2 regions of the Embleya sp. NPDC055664 genome follow, and region 1 is predicted to be linked to the other one. Evidence: predicted binding sites of a transcription regulator. Region 1 holds the regulator's gene; the other holds the start of a gene.

What was found. The regulator HrcA, encoded in region 1, represses chaperone genes, less so after heat shock. The targets are predictions, from matches to a motif close to TTNGCACTCNGNNNNNCNGAGTGCNAA.
Region 2: groL (chaperonin GroEL) is a predicted target of HrcA. The motif match lies at 3,753-3,779, and genes of this name have one in related genera.

The regions. Positions count from the first base shown of each region.
Region 1 covers NZ_JBSHGZ010000077.1:3,760-11,444, forward strand. Annotated here, with positions in the region: gene ACWGR4_RS47680 (dynamin family protein) at 1-216, opposite strand, end outside; gene ACWGR4_RS47685 (phenylalanine 4-monooxygenase) at 514-1,407, shown strand; gene ACWGR4_RS47690 (Uma2 family endonuclease) at 1,523-2,092, shown strand; gene ACWGR4_RS47695 (WD40 repeat domain-containing protein) at 2,174-3,379, opposite strand; gene ACWGR4_RS47700 (DUF3097 domain-containing protein) at 3,440-4,270, opposite strand; gene ACWGR4_RS47705 (MBL fold metallo-hydrolase) at 4,300-5,055, opposite strand; gene hrcA (heat-inducible transcriptional repressor HrcA) at 5,206-6,222, shown strand; gene dnaJ (molecular chaperone DnaJ) at 6,225-7,358, shown strand.
Region 2 covers NZ_JBSHGZ010000005.1:351,379-359,063, forward strand. Annotated here, with positions in the region: gene ACWGR4_RS11790 (hypothetical protein) at 1-893, opposite strand, end outside; gene ACWGR4_RS11795 (Uma2 family endonuclease) at 1,173-1,742, opposite strand; gene groL (chaperonin GroEL) at 1,966-3,594, opposite strand; gene ACWGR4_RS11805 (cold-shock protein) at 4,476-4,679, opposite strand; gene ACWGR4_RS11810 (MoaD/ThiS family protein) at 5,101-5,379, opposite strand; gene thrC (threonine synthase) at 5,376-6,650, opposite strand; SAM riboswitch class I at 6,667-6,820, opposite strand; gene ACWGR4_RS11820 (glucosyl-3-phosphoglycerate synthase) at 7,013-7,685, shown strand, end outside.

The DNA.
Region 1 (7,685 bases):
GAACTCGCCGATCACCGCGAGGTAGTAGCGGTCGTCCCGGAGCCGGGTCTCGATCTCGCGGATGCGGGCGGTCAGTTCCCCGAGCCGTTCCTGGTCGCCGACGATGCGGCGGACCATCGCCAGTGCGAAGTCGAGATGGTCGGAGGTCTCGGTGAGTGCCTCGACCACCTCGCGTCGCCTCGCCCGATCCCCGGCGATGCCCTGTGAATCCACCACCGCGCGCCCCCTCTCGACGGTGCCCTCCCCGATGTACGGGCGATCCTGTCACGCGGGCGGGAATCCCGTCTCGATCTGTGGACGGTGCATTTGGTGCGGCCGTCTGCACTCCTGTGCCCCTTGTGTGACGCCCGTCCGGATGATGCGATAAAGGCGTCGAGGCGATCCCTCGCAGCTGATTTCCGTTGCCGTGGCCCCCGACCCGATCGGTCTGAAAGGCATGAAAACGGCGCATACTGGTTGCGTGGGTGCCGCGACTTGTCCGGCGAGTCGATTCCGATGCGATCAGGAGATGGCATGTTCGAGGAGGCCCAGTATCTGGCCCCGGTCACCCGTAGGGCCGACGGCGGAGTCGAGGTCGAGCTGTCCCGCAGCCACCCGGGGTTCGCGGACGAGGTATACCGCGAACGCCGGAACCGGATCGCGGCGCTGGCGCTGGACCACCACCGCGGCGACCCGATCCCGGAGGTCGAGTACACCGACGAGGAGCACGAGGTCTGGCGCCTGGTCTCCCGCGAGTTGTCCGCCTCGCACGCGGAGTACGCGGTCGCCGACTACCTGGACGGCGCCGCGCGCCTGAAGCTGCCGACCGAGCGGATCCCCCAGTTGGAGGAGGTCAGCGAGGCGCTGCAGCCGCTCACCGGCTTTCGCTACCTGCCCGCGGCCGGCCTGGTTCCGCTGCGCGACTTCTACGGGTCGCTGGCCGACTCCTACTTCCACTCCACGCAGTACATCCGCCACCACAGCGTGCCGCTGTACACCCCCGAGCCGGACGTCGTGCACGAGGTGATCGGCCACGCCAACATGCTCGCCTCGGACCGCTTCGCGGCGCTGTACCGGGTCGCGGGCGAGGCGGCCCGCCGGGTGGAGAGCCGCGAGGCGCTGGAGTTCGTTTCCAAGGTCTTCTGGTTCACCCTCGAATTCGGCGTCATGCACGAGGGCGGCGCGCTCAAGGCCTACGGCGCCGGGATCCTGTCCTCCTACGGCGAGATCCGCGAGTTCCGCACGGTCGACATCCGCGACTTGGACCTGGTCGCGATGGGCACGATGCAATACGACATCACGCACTACCAGGACATCCTGTACGCCGCCCACTCGATGACCCAGTTGGAAGAGGTCGTCGGCACCTTCTGGGCGGACTGCACCGACGACTCCATCGCCGCCCTGTCGGCCTCGGCGAAGGCCCCGTAACGCCGCTTCACGTAGTCGTTCACCCGTGCGGGTGACCGGAACGGAAACGTTCGGTCACCCGCACGACGCGTCCCTATGCTCGCCTCGACTACGGAAGGGGTTGAGAATGTCTGTCATGGCACACGAGATCCCCGCGCAGGAAGACGTCATGCTCGACGGCTTCCTGGCGTTGGACACCCCCTTGGGCTTCCGCGCCGAGTTCATCGAGGGGGACATCGTCGTGACACCACCGCCGATGGGGAATCACGAGCGCATCATCAGTGCCGTGGTTCGCCAGATCCTCAGCGGATCGGCCGTGCCGATGGATTTCTCCGGCGGCAAGGGATTGGTGGTGGCCACCGGTGGGGGACTCGCCCGCAACCACGTCATCCCGGACGGCACGTTCGCGCCCGAGGACCTGGACCTGTTCCTGGACGCCGAATCGTGGATGCCGTGCGCCGGGGTTGCCCTGGTCCTGGAGGTGACGTCGTATCGCGCCGGTTTCGATCGTGAACAGAAACGACGGGCCTATGCCCGCAGCGGCATTCCGCTGTACCTGCTGGTGGATCGAGAGCAGAGCAAGGTCACGCTCTTCCTGACGCCGAAGGGTGACGACTACCTGGAGGGTCACACCGGTCCCTTCGGTAAGCAGATCGATCTTCCAGCGCCGTTCTCGATGACGTTGAGCACCAGCAGATTCGTCTGACGAACCATGGGCTCGGGCGTCACCGTTCGAGTGGCGCCGTGTCGAAGCCGACGGGTTGTTCGGCGCGCCCGGGCGGATGCCCTACACCCGGCGGACGAAGACCCGGCCGAAGTCGCCGCCCGTGGCCAGGAGGGTGCCGTCGGCGGAGAAGGCCAGGCGGCGGACGCGTTGTTCGTCGTGGCCGGGGAGGGCGACGGCGTCGCGCTCGCGCAGATCCGCGTCGTACACGCGCAGGGCGCTCGTACGATGACCGCCCACCGCGATCCGCCGGCCGTCCGGCGAGTAGGCCCACGCGTAACAGGTCGCCCAACCGTTCGGGTGGTGCGGATCGGCGAGGTGCCAGGCCGGCTCGCCGGTGTCGATCGAGATCGCGAACGGCCCGTGCACCCGGCCCCGGTTGACCAGGAGCAACGTCTCGCTCGGATCGAAGCCGAGGTCGCCGATCTCCCACTCCAGCGGCACCCGCGCGACCGGGCGGCCGGCCTCCACGTCCCACACCTCGACCTCGTTGGTCGGATCGGCGCTCGCGTCGCGGTGCCCGTACACCAGCCCGCGACTGACCCGCCACACCGCGAGCAACCGACCCGAGGGGGACAGCGCGGCGCCCCGGCACTCGGTGGTCGGCGATCGGGTGGACACCTCGCAGACCGGGGCGCCGGCCGCGTCCAGGACCCGCACCCGGTCGTCGGCGTCGAAGACGACCAGGCGCCGCCGGGCCGCGTCCCAGGCCGGCTGCACGGTGTGCGGATTGAACAGGGCGTTCTCGAACTGCCGGTAATCGGCCAGCGGTTCCTCGTGCAGCGTGCCCAGGTCCAGTCGCCGGGTCGAGCCGCCGACGGTGTAGACCACGGCCGATCCGGTCGCGTCGAACAGCGCGGTGTCGATGCCGGTCAGCCGCTCGGCCGCGGGCACCGCGTGCACGGTGCGGCGGACCCCGGTCGCCACGTCCACGAGCCGGATCGCGCCGTCGTAGGCGATCAGCACGGTGCGGCCGTCCGGATGCAGGTCCATGGCCCGGGACGAGGTCTTGTCCGGCGGCATGAACTCCAGCACCACCGGGTCCTCGGCCCCGCCCAGGCGCACGAACCCGGCGCGCATCGCCTTGCCCACCTCCCGGCGCAGCGCGATCACGGCGGCGGCCGGGTCGGCGAAGTCCTTGCGCGTCTCCCGGGCCGCCCCGTCACCCGAGCGGGCGGACCGGACGAACGTGGTGTCGAAGACGCCGAACGTCCGAAACTTCGGTCCGGCCGAGTCCGGCAATACGAGGGTGATCTCTTCCTGCGCCATCGCCGTACGGTAGCGCCGCAGGTCGCGCGGTGAGGGCCGGCCATCGCGTCGACCGGGGCCTCACCCCTCGGGCGGCGCCGTCACGAAGTCGATGAGTTCCTCGACCCGCCCGAGCAGGGCCGGTTCCAGGTCGCGGTACGAGTCCACCGCCGCGAGGATGCGGCGCCAGGCCGCGGGCGGGTTCACCGGCCAGCCGAGGGCCGCGCAGACGCCCTCCTTCCACGGGACACCGCGCGGGACGTCCGGCCAGGCCGCGATGCCGACGGAGGCGGGGCGTACCGCCTGCCAGACGTCGATATAGGGGTGTCCCACCACCAGCACGTGGTCGCCGCTCACCCGGCCCGCGATCCGGCTCTCCTTGGAACCCGGCACCAGGTGGTCGACCAGCACGCCCAGGCGGCGACCCGGGCCCGGCGCGAACTCGCGGATCACGTCCGGGAGATCGTCGACGCCCTCCAGATACTCCACGACCACGCCCTCGATCCGCAGGTCGTCGCCCCACACCCGCTCGACCAACTCGGCGTCGTGGCGGCCCTCGACGTAGATCCGCCCGGCGCGGGCGACCCGGGCCCGGGTGCCCGGTACCGCGATCGAGCCCGACGCGGTGCGCCCCGGGGCACGGGCCGGACCGGGGGCGGTCGGTCGGACCAGGGTGACCACCTCGCCGTCGATCAGGAACCCGCGCGGATCCATCGGGAACACCCGCAGCCGCCCGTGCCGATCCTCCAGCGTGACGGTGAAGCCCTCGGGGGTCTTCTCCACCCGGACCACCGCGCCGCAGAAGCCGGTGGACGCCTCCTCCACCACCAGATCGCGGTCGGCCGCGACCTCCGGGACGGGCTTGTCCTTCTTCCATCCCGGGATCAGCGACTCGGGTCCATAACTGCGCATGACCACGACGCTAGCCGGGTGACGGTACGTCAGTCCGGTACGACGCGCCCGGCGGCCACCTCGGCCAGCCAACGGTTTTGCCGGATCACGAACTCCTCGTCGACCACCGCGCCGTGTCCGGGCAGCCAGACACTGGCGTCCAACGCCCGCACCCGGGCCAGCGAATCGCTCCACTCGGCGGCGAACGCGTCCGAGCCGAAGACCGGCGGCCCGCTCTCCTCCACCATGTCCCCGGCGATCAGCACGCCGCAGTCCGGTACGTGGACGACCACATCGTGGTCGGTGTGTCCACGACCGGGCGCGAACAGCACCACCTCGCGCCCGCCCAGATCCACCGTCACCGGCGTGCCCGTGGACACCGGTCGGGTCGGCGGCACGATCCGCGCCGCGCGCATCAGCTCCGGGTCGAACCCGTGCGCGACGCCGCTCGCCCGACCGGCCTCGGCCCACCGCTCCAGATACCGCGGCAGGTCCGCGTGTCCCCAGATCTCCGCGTCGGGGAAGGCGCGCAGCACCTCGTCGTTGCCGTAGCAGTGGTCGAAGTGACCGTGGGTGTTCACCACCGCGACCACCCGGTCGGGCAATCCGTGCCCGGGCAGTTCGCGGGCCAGCGAGGCCAGGATGTCGGCGGCCTCGTGGTCGTGCGAACCGGTGTCCACGAGCAGGATCCCCTCCCGCCCCGTGACGACCGCCACATTCAGTTCGAGGCCGGGCAACCGACGACGCAGTACGCCCGGCCCGATCGGCTCCCATGTGGCGTGTTTCGGCTGTTCGGCGCGTAGCATGCGTCAACCTTGGCACGGACTCAGGGGTACGGTCCGGATCGGGTGACCCGTACACTGGCACTCGGCGGGACGGAGTGCCAACCAGTGGGACGAACCACCGCCTACGCGACACGGCAACGGGTGGAAGAACGGGTCAGGGAGGTGCGCACCATGCTCGACGATCGGAAACAGGACGTGCTGCGTGCCATCGTGCAGGACTACGTGGCGACCCAGGAGCCGGTCGGCTCCAAGGCGCTCGCGGACCGACACAACCTCGGGGTCTCCCCGGCCACCATTCGCAACGACATGGCCGCGCTGGAGGAGGAGGGCTACATCACGCAGCCCCACACCAGCGCCGGCCGGGTGCCCACCGACAAGGGCTACCGGTTGTTCGTCGACCGCCTTGCGGGCGTCAAGCCGCTGTCCGGCGCCGAGCGCCGGGCGATCCAGACCTTCCTGGCCGGCGCGGTCGACCTGGACGACGTGGTGGGCCGTACGGTCCGGCTGCTCGCGCAGCTGACCCATCAGGTCGCCGTCGTGCAATACCCCTCGCTGACCCGCTCGACGATCCGGCACGTCGAGCTGCTCACCCTCGCGCCCACCCGGGTCATGTTGGTGCTGATCACCAGCACGGGCCGGGTTGAGCAGCGGGTGATGGACACGCCGGGCCCGGTCGGCGAAAACCTGCTCGCCGACGTCCGGGCGCGGCTGAACAGCCGCATCACCGGCAAGCGGTTCGCCGATGTGCCGTTGCTGGTCCAGGATCTCGCCGAGCCGTTCACCGCCGAGGAACGGCCGATCGTGGCGGGCATCCTGGCCACCCTGCTCGACACCCTGGTCGAGCACAAGGAAGAGAAGGTCGTCCTGGCCGGGACGGCCAACCTGACCCGTTTCGGCATGGACTTCCCGAACACGATCCGCCCGGTCCTGGAAGCGCTCGAGGAACACGTCGTATTGCTGCGGCTGTTGGGCGAGGCGACCGACCCGGGCATGGTCGTGCGGATCGGACACGAGAACATGCACGAAGGACTGGCCGCGACCTCGGTGGTCGCCGTCGGATACGGCAGTGGGCAGGAAACACTGGCGAAGCTCGGGGTACTCGGGCCGACCCGGATGGACTACCCCGGAACGATGGGAGCGGTGCGCGCCGTGGCACGGTACGTCGGACAGATCCTCGCGGAGTCGTAGAGTTGGCTACCGATTACTACGAGGTCCTCGGGGTACGGCGCGACGCCACCCCGGAGGAAATCAAGAAGGCCTTCCGCCGGCTCGCTCGGGAGCTGCACCCGGACGTCAATCCGGACCCGAAGACGCAGGACCGGTTCAAGGAGATCAACAACGCCTACGAGGTCCTTTCGGACCCGCAGAAGCGTCAGATGTACGACCTCGGCGGCGACCCGCTGTCCTCCGGGGGCGGCGGGGGCGGTGGTGGCTTCGGCCAGGCCGGCTTCGGGTTCAGCGACATCATGGACGCGTTCTTCGGCCAGGCCAGCCAGCGCGGACCGCGCTCGCGCACGCGCCGCGGCCAGGACGCGATGATCCGGATCGAGATCACCCTCGAAGAGGCCGCGTTCGGCACCACCCGGGAGATCCAGGTGGACACCGCCGTCACGTGCAACACGTGCAACGGCGAGGGCGCGGCCCCGGGCACCACGGCGCAGACCTGCGACATGTGCCGCGGGCGGGGCGAGGTCAGCCAGGTCACCAAGTCGTTCCTGGGCCAGGTCATGACGTCGCGGCCGTGTCCGCAGTGTCAGGGCTTCGGCACCGTGGTCCCGCACCCGTGCCCCGAGTGCGCGGGCGACGGCCGCATCCGCGCGCGGCGCACGCTCACCGTCAAGATCCCGGCGGGCGTGGACAGCGGTACGCGGATCCAGCTCGCGGGCGAGGGCGAGGTCGGCCCCGGCGGCGGCCCGGCGGGCGATCTCTACGTGGAGATCGTCGAGGTCGCGCACGCCACCTTCCAGCGGCGCGGCGACGACCTGCACTGCACGGTCACCATCCCGATGACGGCGGCGTCGCTCGGTACGAAGGTGCCGCTGCAGACGCTGGACGGCACGGAGGAGATCGACATCCGCCCGGGCACCCAGTCGGGCCAGTCGATCCCGCTGCACGGGCGGGGCATCACCCACCTGCGCGGCGGCGGCCGAGGCGACCTGGTCGTGCACGTCGAGGTGCAAACGCCGAACAAGCTCGACCCCGAGCAGGAGGAACTGCTCCGCCGCCTGGCCAAGCTGCGCGGCGAGGAACGCCCGTCGGGACAATTCACGCCGGGCCAACAGGGCCTGTTCTCGCGCCTGAAGGACGCCTTCAACGGCCGGTAGCGGGCGGGCGCGGCGGCGCGTCGTGACGTCGTCCTCAGGCGCCGGACGGGCTGCGATTCGGCCGCGTCCGGCGCCCGATCGCGCCCTCGGGCCGCCTGCGGCGAGCGCCCTCGAACGCCGGACGGGCTGCATCCGACCGCGCCCGACAACGCGAAGCGGTCACCGTACGCCTTGACCGAGTGACGCCGAGGCCGCCCCGAGCCGTGGGCTGAGCCGCCGCCGGCCGGCGTGCGGGGCTCGGGTCGGGTTCGCCGGGCGTGCGTTCCCGGGTGGGCCGGGTCTTTTCGGCGCGCGTTGTGCCTTGGGTTGCGGGTGTGGCCGGTGCGA
Region 2 (7,685 bases), on a different contig from region 1:
TAGCGGTCGAGGTCGACCTCGACCGTCACGCCCGCCCGAGCGGCCTGCCGCTGTCCGGCCAGCCGCTGTCCGACGGTGAGCCGGGCGGCGGTCAGCTCCAGGACGCGGGCCGGCTTCTCGTTTGGGTGGAACCGGCCGCGCAGCCCCTCCAGGGTTTCGAGCGGCAACGCCGCGCCCGCGTCCAGGTCGGTGCGGGCTGCCCGGTACGCGACCGGGAGCGGCAGCGTGTACGGCCCCTCGGCGCCGAGCACGAACGCGACGCACTCGCGCACCGCGGCGGGATCGGCCCGGTCGGCCGCCCAGCGGTCGATCTCGCGGGCGAGGATGCGGTGTTCCTTCGGGTCGAGTTCGCCTCCGGCGAGTCGCTTGGTCAAGATCGCGCGCAGGATGCCGCTCAGCCGCAGACCCCACGCGTGCCGCAGGGCGCCGGCCAGCTTGTCCCGGTAGCGCACCGACCACAGTTCCAGGGAGGTGGAGCCGAGCACGGTGCGCAGGATCAGTCGGCGCACCCGCGCGTTGTTCACCCGCCGCTCGGCCAGCAGGGCGAACAGCTTGAGCCGGCGCGGCACGGTCAGCGCGGCGACCGCGGCGTGGACGGCGTCGCCGTCGTGCTCGTGCGCGGGCGTGCCGAGCAGGTGCAACACGCCGAGCTGCCGGCTGCGGTCGGTGGCCCCGGGGGAGCACACCAGGCCCGCGTACAGCCGCCGGTCCAGCGCGGCCATCGCGCGGTGCGCGTCCTCTTCGAGGGCGAGCTGCTCGTCGCGGGTGTTGTAGAAGGAGGCTCGTCCGGTCGCTGCCACGGCGACGTCCAGGAAACGCACGACGGTGGCGGCGGCCTCGGCACGGGCGGGGTTGTCGGCGCTGAGCGCGCGCACGATCTCGGTCTCGGTCATCGAAATGGGCTCCCCCGTGGGCACCCGGGGCAGGTCGCGGGTCCGGTGTTGGTCTCGGTACGTAGCCGGGACCGCTTCCAACCCATGGGAAACGGCACTGTACGAACACGCAGTTCCCCGGGTGCGATGGCATGCGACTTCGGGCAGGTCACGGGTCCCGGATAGGGATTCGAACCCCAAGCACCCCAAAAGCGCTTGTACGCCATGACAGAAGGAACACGTAGTTCCCGAAGTCGCGTCACGAGCCTACGAGCGAGCGACCGGCGATGCCGGCGAATATCACCGCGGCGGGAAGCCCGAGGTGTCCAACTCGATCCCGAAGGGATCGGGGATGACGACCAAGCCGCCGAAATCGACACGTTGCACCCGCTGATAGACCTTGCCGTCGGGCTCGGAGTACAGCGTTGCCGCCGGGCCGTCCTTGTCCCACCGATCGACGAGCAGGTACAGCGGAATCGGTCCGTGTGCGTACGCCCGCAACTTGTCGACGCGGTCGATGCTCGCATTGCTCGGGGAAGTGATCTCGGCGACGAGAAGAATCCGATGCGCCGGTGTCGGCGTGGCCACGTCTTCCCGGGCCATCACCACCAGGTCGGGAACACACAGGCGACCCACCGACATGATCTCCACACCGAGATGCTGAAACGCGCCGCATCCGGCGGGAGCGGCCCGGCGCAGCTGCCAATGGATGTCGTCCGCGATCAATTCATGCTGGTGCGCGGGTGGCGGCGACATCGTGATGTTCTCTCCGTCGAACTCGGCGCGCCAGCCTTCGGGCACGTCCAATCCCTGCCACATGGTTACGATTTCGCGCCAGGCGGTGCTCACCTCGATCACGGGTGCGGTCATCTCGTCCACCTCGCCTACCTCGATCCATGCCGTACAAGAACGACGCTACGGTCGCCCGGAGACCATTTCAGGGTAAGTCGCCTGTGCCACTCGAACGAGCGAACACGCTTCGAACAGCGGTGGAAGGACCCGCAGGGACGCGAAAGAGGCGGCCCCCCGAAGGGGACCGCCTCTCGCGTGGAGCTACCGACCGGGTGGGTCGGGACTACCGATCCTCAGCGGATCAGAAGTCCATGCCGCCCATGTCCGGGGCGCCGCCGCCGGCCGGAGCGGCGTTCTTCTCCGGCTTGTCGGCGATGACGGCCTCGGTGGTCAGGAACAGCGCGGCGATCGACGCGGCGTTCTGCAGCGCGGAACGGGTGACCTTCGCCGGGTCGATGATGCCCTCGGCGATGAGGTCCACGTAGTCGCCGGTCGCGGCGTTGAGGCCGTGACCCGGGGTCAGGTTGCGCACCTTCTCCACAACCACGCCGCCCTCGAGGCCGGCGTTGACCGCGATCTGCTTGAGCGGGGCCTCGACGGCCAGGCGCACGATGTTCGCGCCGGTGGCCTCGTCGCCGTCCAGGTCGAGCTTGTCGAACGCGATGGTGGACGCCTGGAGCAGGGCCACGCCACCACCGGCGACGATGCCCTCCTCGACGGCGGCCTTCGCGTTGCGCACCGCGTCCTCGATGCGGTGCTTGCGCTCCTTGAGCTCGACCTCGGTCGCGGCACCGGCCTTGATGACCGCCACGCCGCCCGCGAGCTTCGCCAGGCGCTCCTGGAGCTTCTCGCGGTCGTAGTCCGAGTCGGAGTTCTCGATCTCGGCGCGGATCTGGTTGACCCGACCCGCGACCTGGTCCGAGTCACCGGCGCCGTCGACGATGGTGGTCTCGTCCTTGGTGACGACGACCTTGCGGGCGCGGCCGAGGAGTTCGAGACCGGCGGTGTCGAGCTTGAGGCCGACCTCCTCGGAGATGACCTGGCCACCGGTGAGGATGGCGATGTCGCCGAGCATGGCCTTGCGACGGTCGCCGAAGCCCGGAGCCTTGACGGCGACGGACTTGAAGGTGCCGCGGATCTTGTTCACGACGAGCGTGGCCAGGGCCTCGCCCTCGACGTCCTCGGAGATGATCATGAGCGGCTTGCCCGACTGCATGACCTTCTCGAGGAGCGGGAGGAGGTCCTTCACCGAGGTGATCTTCGAGTTGACGATGAGCACGTAGGCGTCTTCGAGGACGGCCTCCATGCGCTCCATGTCGGTCGCGAAGTAGGGCGAGATGTAGCCCTTGTCGAAGCGCATGCCCTCGGTGAGCTCGAGCTCGAGACCGAAGGTGTTGCTCTCCTCGACGGTGATGACGCCTTCCTTGCCGACCTTGTCCATGGCCTCGGCGATCATCTCGCCGATCAGGGGGTCAGCGGCGGAGATCGAGGCGGTGGAGGCGATCTGCTCCTTCGTCTCGACGTCCTTCGCGAGCGCGAGCAGCTGCTCGGAGACGGCCTCGACGGCCTTCTCGATGCCACGCTTGAGGGCCATCGGGTTCGCGCCGGCGGCCACGTTGCGCAGGCCCTCGCGGACGAGCGCCTGGGCGAGGACGGTCGCGGTCGTCGTACCGTCACCGGCGACGTCGTCCGTCTTCTTGGCGACCTCCTTGACCAGCTCGGCACCGATCTTCTCGTACGGGTCCTCGAGCTCGATCTCCTTGGCGATGCTCACACCATCGTTGGTGATGGTGGGCGCACCCCACTTCTTCTCGAGCACGACGTTGCGGCCCTTGGGGCCCAGCGTGACCTTGACGGCGTCGGCGAGCTGGTTCATCCCGCGCTCGAGGCCGCGGCGCGCTTCCTCGTTGAACGCGATGATCTTGGCCATGTGGTGAAGTCCTCCCAGAACGGGGGTGAGTGCCGGACCGCACAGGTGCCCGCGACGGACGACCCGACCACCGCGAGGATCCCTCCCTCACGGGTGCCGAGCCTCACCGGCCCGGTCCGTTTCTGTCACTCTCACATCCAGAGTGCTAACGCCAATGATTAGCACTCGACCATGCCGAGTGCAAGCGCAACGAGCGGGTCCGGGCCCCTCGGCCCACACCCGCGCGTGTCACACACCACCCCAACCCCCCACCCGGGCCCCGAGGGCGCAGCCCGTCCACATGCCGCGGGGCTCGGCCTCGGCCGCCCGACACGGGTACGTGTGCGCCCCCGCCCGCCTGCACGGCCCCCGGCCGGGCCCGCCCGCCCCGGCACGTCCGGAGCGGCCCCGGAACGGGAATCCAGGCTGCCGGGCCTGCGGTGGTTGCGTGGTCGCGTGGTTCGGACCCCGGCGTTGCCCGCACGGCCGGGACGGGTTCGGATGTGCCGCCCCTGGGCCTACATCGGGTTCGGGCGTCGCGCCGCCCCGGCTCACGTCGGGTCCGATCGTGCCGCCGGGTCGTCTGTGGCCATGCCGAGTTCGGGTGCCGTGCCTGTGGTTGTGCGGGGGCGGGTGGCGGGCTCGGCCGCGTCGTCCGCATCGCTCTGGTGGGCCGCCTCCCGCCGGAGCGGATTCGCGTGTACCGCCGCACCCGCGCCCCGCCGCCGCCCGCACGTCGGGGCCGGGGGACAACGACCGGGGCCCGGCCCCCGCTTGGCGGGAAGGCCGGGCCCCGGTCATGGATCCGACAGGATCGGGCGCGTTATGTGCCGCGATGTGTCGTGCAGTCCGTGGTGTGGACCGTTTCAAGCAGAGGAGCAGAGGAGCGCATGGCTCCCGGTTCAGGCGGTGACGCGGACCATGTCGGCCTGCGGCCCCTTCTGCCCCTGCGAGATCTCGAACTCGACTCGCTGCCCCTCCTCGAGCGTCCGGTACCCGTCCATCTGGATCGCGCTGTAGTGGACGAAAACGTCCGCCCCACCGTCGACCGCGATGAAGCCGTACCCCTTCTCCGCGTTGAACCACTTGACGGCGCCCTGAGCCATTCCTAACTCCCCTGTTACTGGCCCTTTCACGGATACTGCACGCCGCAGCTCCGGGTTCGTATCCAGAAGGACCCGGCCCTCTGCTACGACCGCGGCTGAATGTATCCGGACGGATGCCCGGAGCAACAGGTCAATCGGACGAGAATTCCCGAGCGAATAAAGCTCGCATTCTTCGCGAGTCTTAGAAAAAGCCGTATTTCAATCCACCAGGAAAACGACTTTCCGCACATATCGGATGTGATCCCGACCACGGGTTTACCGACGCGCCGCCGCCAAAGACGGGAAATGGAGCCGGTTAAACCCGGGTTACGCACAACCTTCGGCAGGAACGAAGAAATCCGCCGCGCGGTGCTCGCGCGGCGGATTTCCCGGTTCCGTTTCGTGCCCGATCGAGGAAGATCGGGACGCTCGGCCTATCGCGTCAGCAACCCCCGGCGACCGCCGGGATGATCGAAACGGTGCCCTTGTCGGGGATCGCCGTGGCGAGCCCGTCGGCGAAGCGCACGTCCTCGTCCTCCACGTACAGATTCACAAAGCGACGCAGCTTGCCCTCGTCGTCGAGGATGCGCGCGCGAATTCCGGTGTGGTCCTTTTCCAGCGAGTCCAGGACCTCGGCGAGCGTGGTGCCCTCGGCGGACACCTCCGCCGCCCCGCCCGTGTAGGTGCGCAGGATGGTCGGGATGCGAACGGAGACGCTCATGCGAGGCCGGCCTTTCGGAAGGAGTCCAGGGTGGGTCGAATGGTCGCGGTGGGTCCGGTCGTCGGCGTGACCGCGTCCAACGTCTTGAGGCCGTCGCCCGTGTTGAGCACGACCGTCTCGGCGTCCGGGTCCAGCGCGCCGGACTCGAGCAGCTTGCGCAGGCAGCCCACGGTGACCCCGCCCGCGGTCTCTCCGAAGATGCCCTCGGTACGCGCGAGCAGTTTCATCGCTTCGACCACCTCGACGTCGTTCACGTCCTCCACCGCGCCGCCCGTGCGCTTGCACACGTCGAGCACGTAGGGGCCGTCGGCGGGGTTGCCGATCGCGAGCGACTTGGCGATCGTGTCCGGCCGCACCGGGCGGATCACGTCGTGCCCGGCCTTCCACGCGGCGGCCACCGGGGAGCACCCCGTCGCCTGGGCGCCGAAGATCTTGTACGGCGCGTCCTCGACCAGACCCAGCGCGATCAACTCGCGAAAGCCCTTGTCGATCTTGGTCAGCTGCGACCCCGACGCGATGGGAATGACGATCTGCTCCGGCAGTTTCCAGCCGAGTTGTTCCGCGATCTCGTAGGCCAGCGTCTTGGAACCCTCGCCGTAGTAGGGCCGCAGGTTGACGTTGACGAAGCCCCAGCTCTCGCCGGCCGGGTCGCCGATCAGCTCCGAACAGAATCGGTTGACCTCGTCGTAGGTCCCCTCGATGGCGACCAGCTCGCCGCCGTAGACCGCCGCCGTGACGACCTTGCCGGCCTCCAGGTCGGACGGGATGAACACACAGCTGCGCAGACCCACCCGGGCGGCGGCGGCACCCACCGCGCCGGCCAGGTTGCCGGTGGACGAGCAGGACAGCGTGGTGAAGCCGAAGGTGCGCGCGGCCTCGACCGCGATCGCCACCACGCGGTCCTTGAAGGAGTGCGTCGGGTTCCCGGAGTCGTCCTTGACGTGCAGGTTGCGCACGCCCAGCTCGCGGCCCAGGTTCTCGGCCCGCACGAGCTTGGTGAAGCCGGGGTTCAGGCTGGGCCGGGACGCGACGTCTGCGGACACCGGCAGCAGCGGCGCGTAGCGCCAGATGTTGTGCGGCCCGGCCTCGATCCGCTCCCGCGTCACGGTGCCGAACTCGTAGGCGACCTCCAGGGGGCCGAAACAGGACTCGCAGGCGTACTTCGGGCCGAGCTCCGTGCGCTCTCCGCACTCGCGACACGACAGCGCGACGGCCGGACCGAAGGAGGTGGGGATGGCGCTGGTGGTGCGGGTGGCGGTGGGTGTCGCCATGGCGAGGGCCTTTCTGTCCTCATCTTTACCCGTGGGGTCCCACGGGCCGGACTTGGCACCTGTCCGACTCGTCGGCCGCTCGCTCGCGCCGAAAGCGCGTCACGAGGAATGACGATCGGATGGTTGCCGGGGCTTCAACGGGCCGTTCCCTCTGCCCCTCTGGATGAGCTGCTATGGCGGTGGACACACCCTTCGCCGGGTGGCCGGTCCGCGTTTGTCCGGTCCGACGTGCGATCGTCGTAACCGGTGACGACGACTGTAACCGAACCGGTGCCGCGTCGATCATCCGGTCCACCTCGCGAGACGATAAAGGGTGGAACGACCGAGGCCGGAACACCGGCGACGACAGGGGATCTTCGAACGTGACGCACGAGGTGGGCGACTGGCTCCGACGGCGGTCCTCCGCCGCCGCCGACTGGCCCGTCGACAGGCTTCTCGACGCCAAACGCGACACCCGGGTCAGCGTCGTCCTGCCCGCGTTGAACGAGGCGGCGACCGTCGGCGACATCGTCAAGGTGATCCGGACCGAGCTGGTCGAGCGGGTACCGCTGGTGAACGAGCTGGTGGTGGTCGACTCCGGCTCCACGGACGACACCGCGCGGGTGGCCGCCGACGCGGGCGCGCGGGTGGTGCACCGCGACGACATCCTGCCCGCGCTCCCGGCCGTGCGCGGCAAGGGCGAGGTGTTGTGGCGCTCGCTCCTGGTCACCGACGGCGACATCGTCGCGTTCGTGGACGCCGACCTGAAGGACTTCTCGGCGGACTTCGTCACCGGGATCCTCGGCCCGCTGCTCACCGACCCCTCGGTCCAGCTGGTCAAGGCCATGTACGACCGGCCGCTGGAGATCGGCGACACGATCGTGCCCGCCGGCGGCGGCCGGGTCACCGAATTGGTCGCCCGCCCCCTGCTCAACCTGCACTGGCCCGAACTGGCCGGCTTCGTGCAGCCGCTCGGCGGCGAATACGCGGCCCGCCGCACACTGCTCGAACAACTGCCCTTCCCGTGCGGCTACGGCATCGAGACCGCGATGCTCG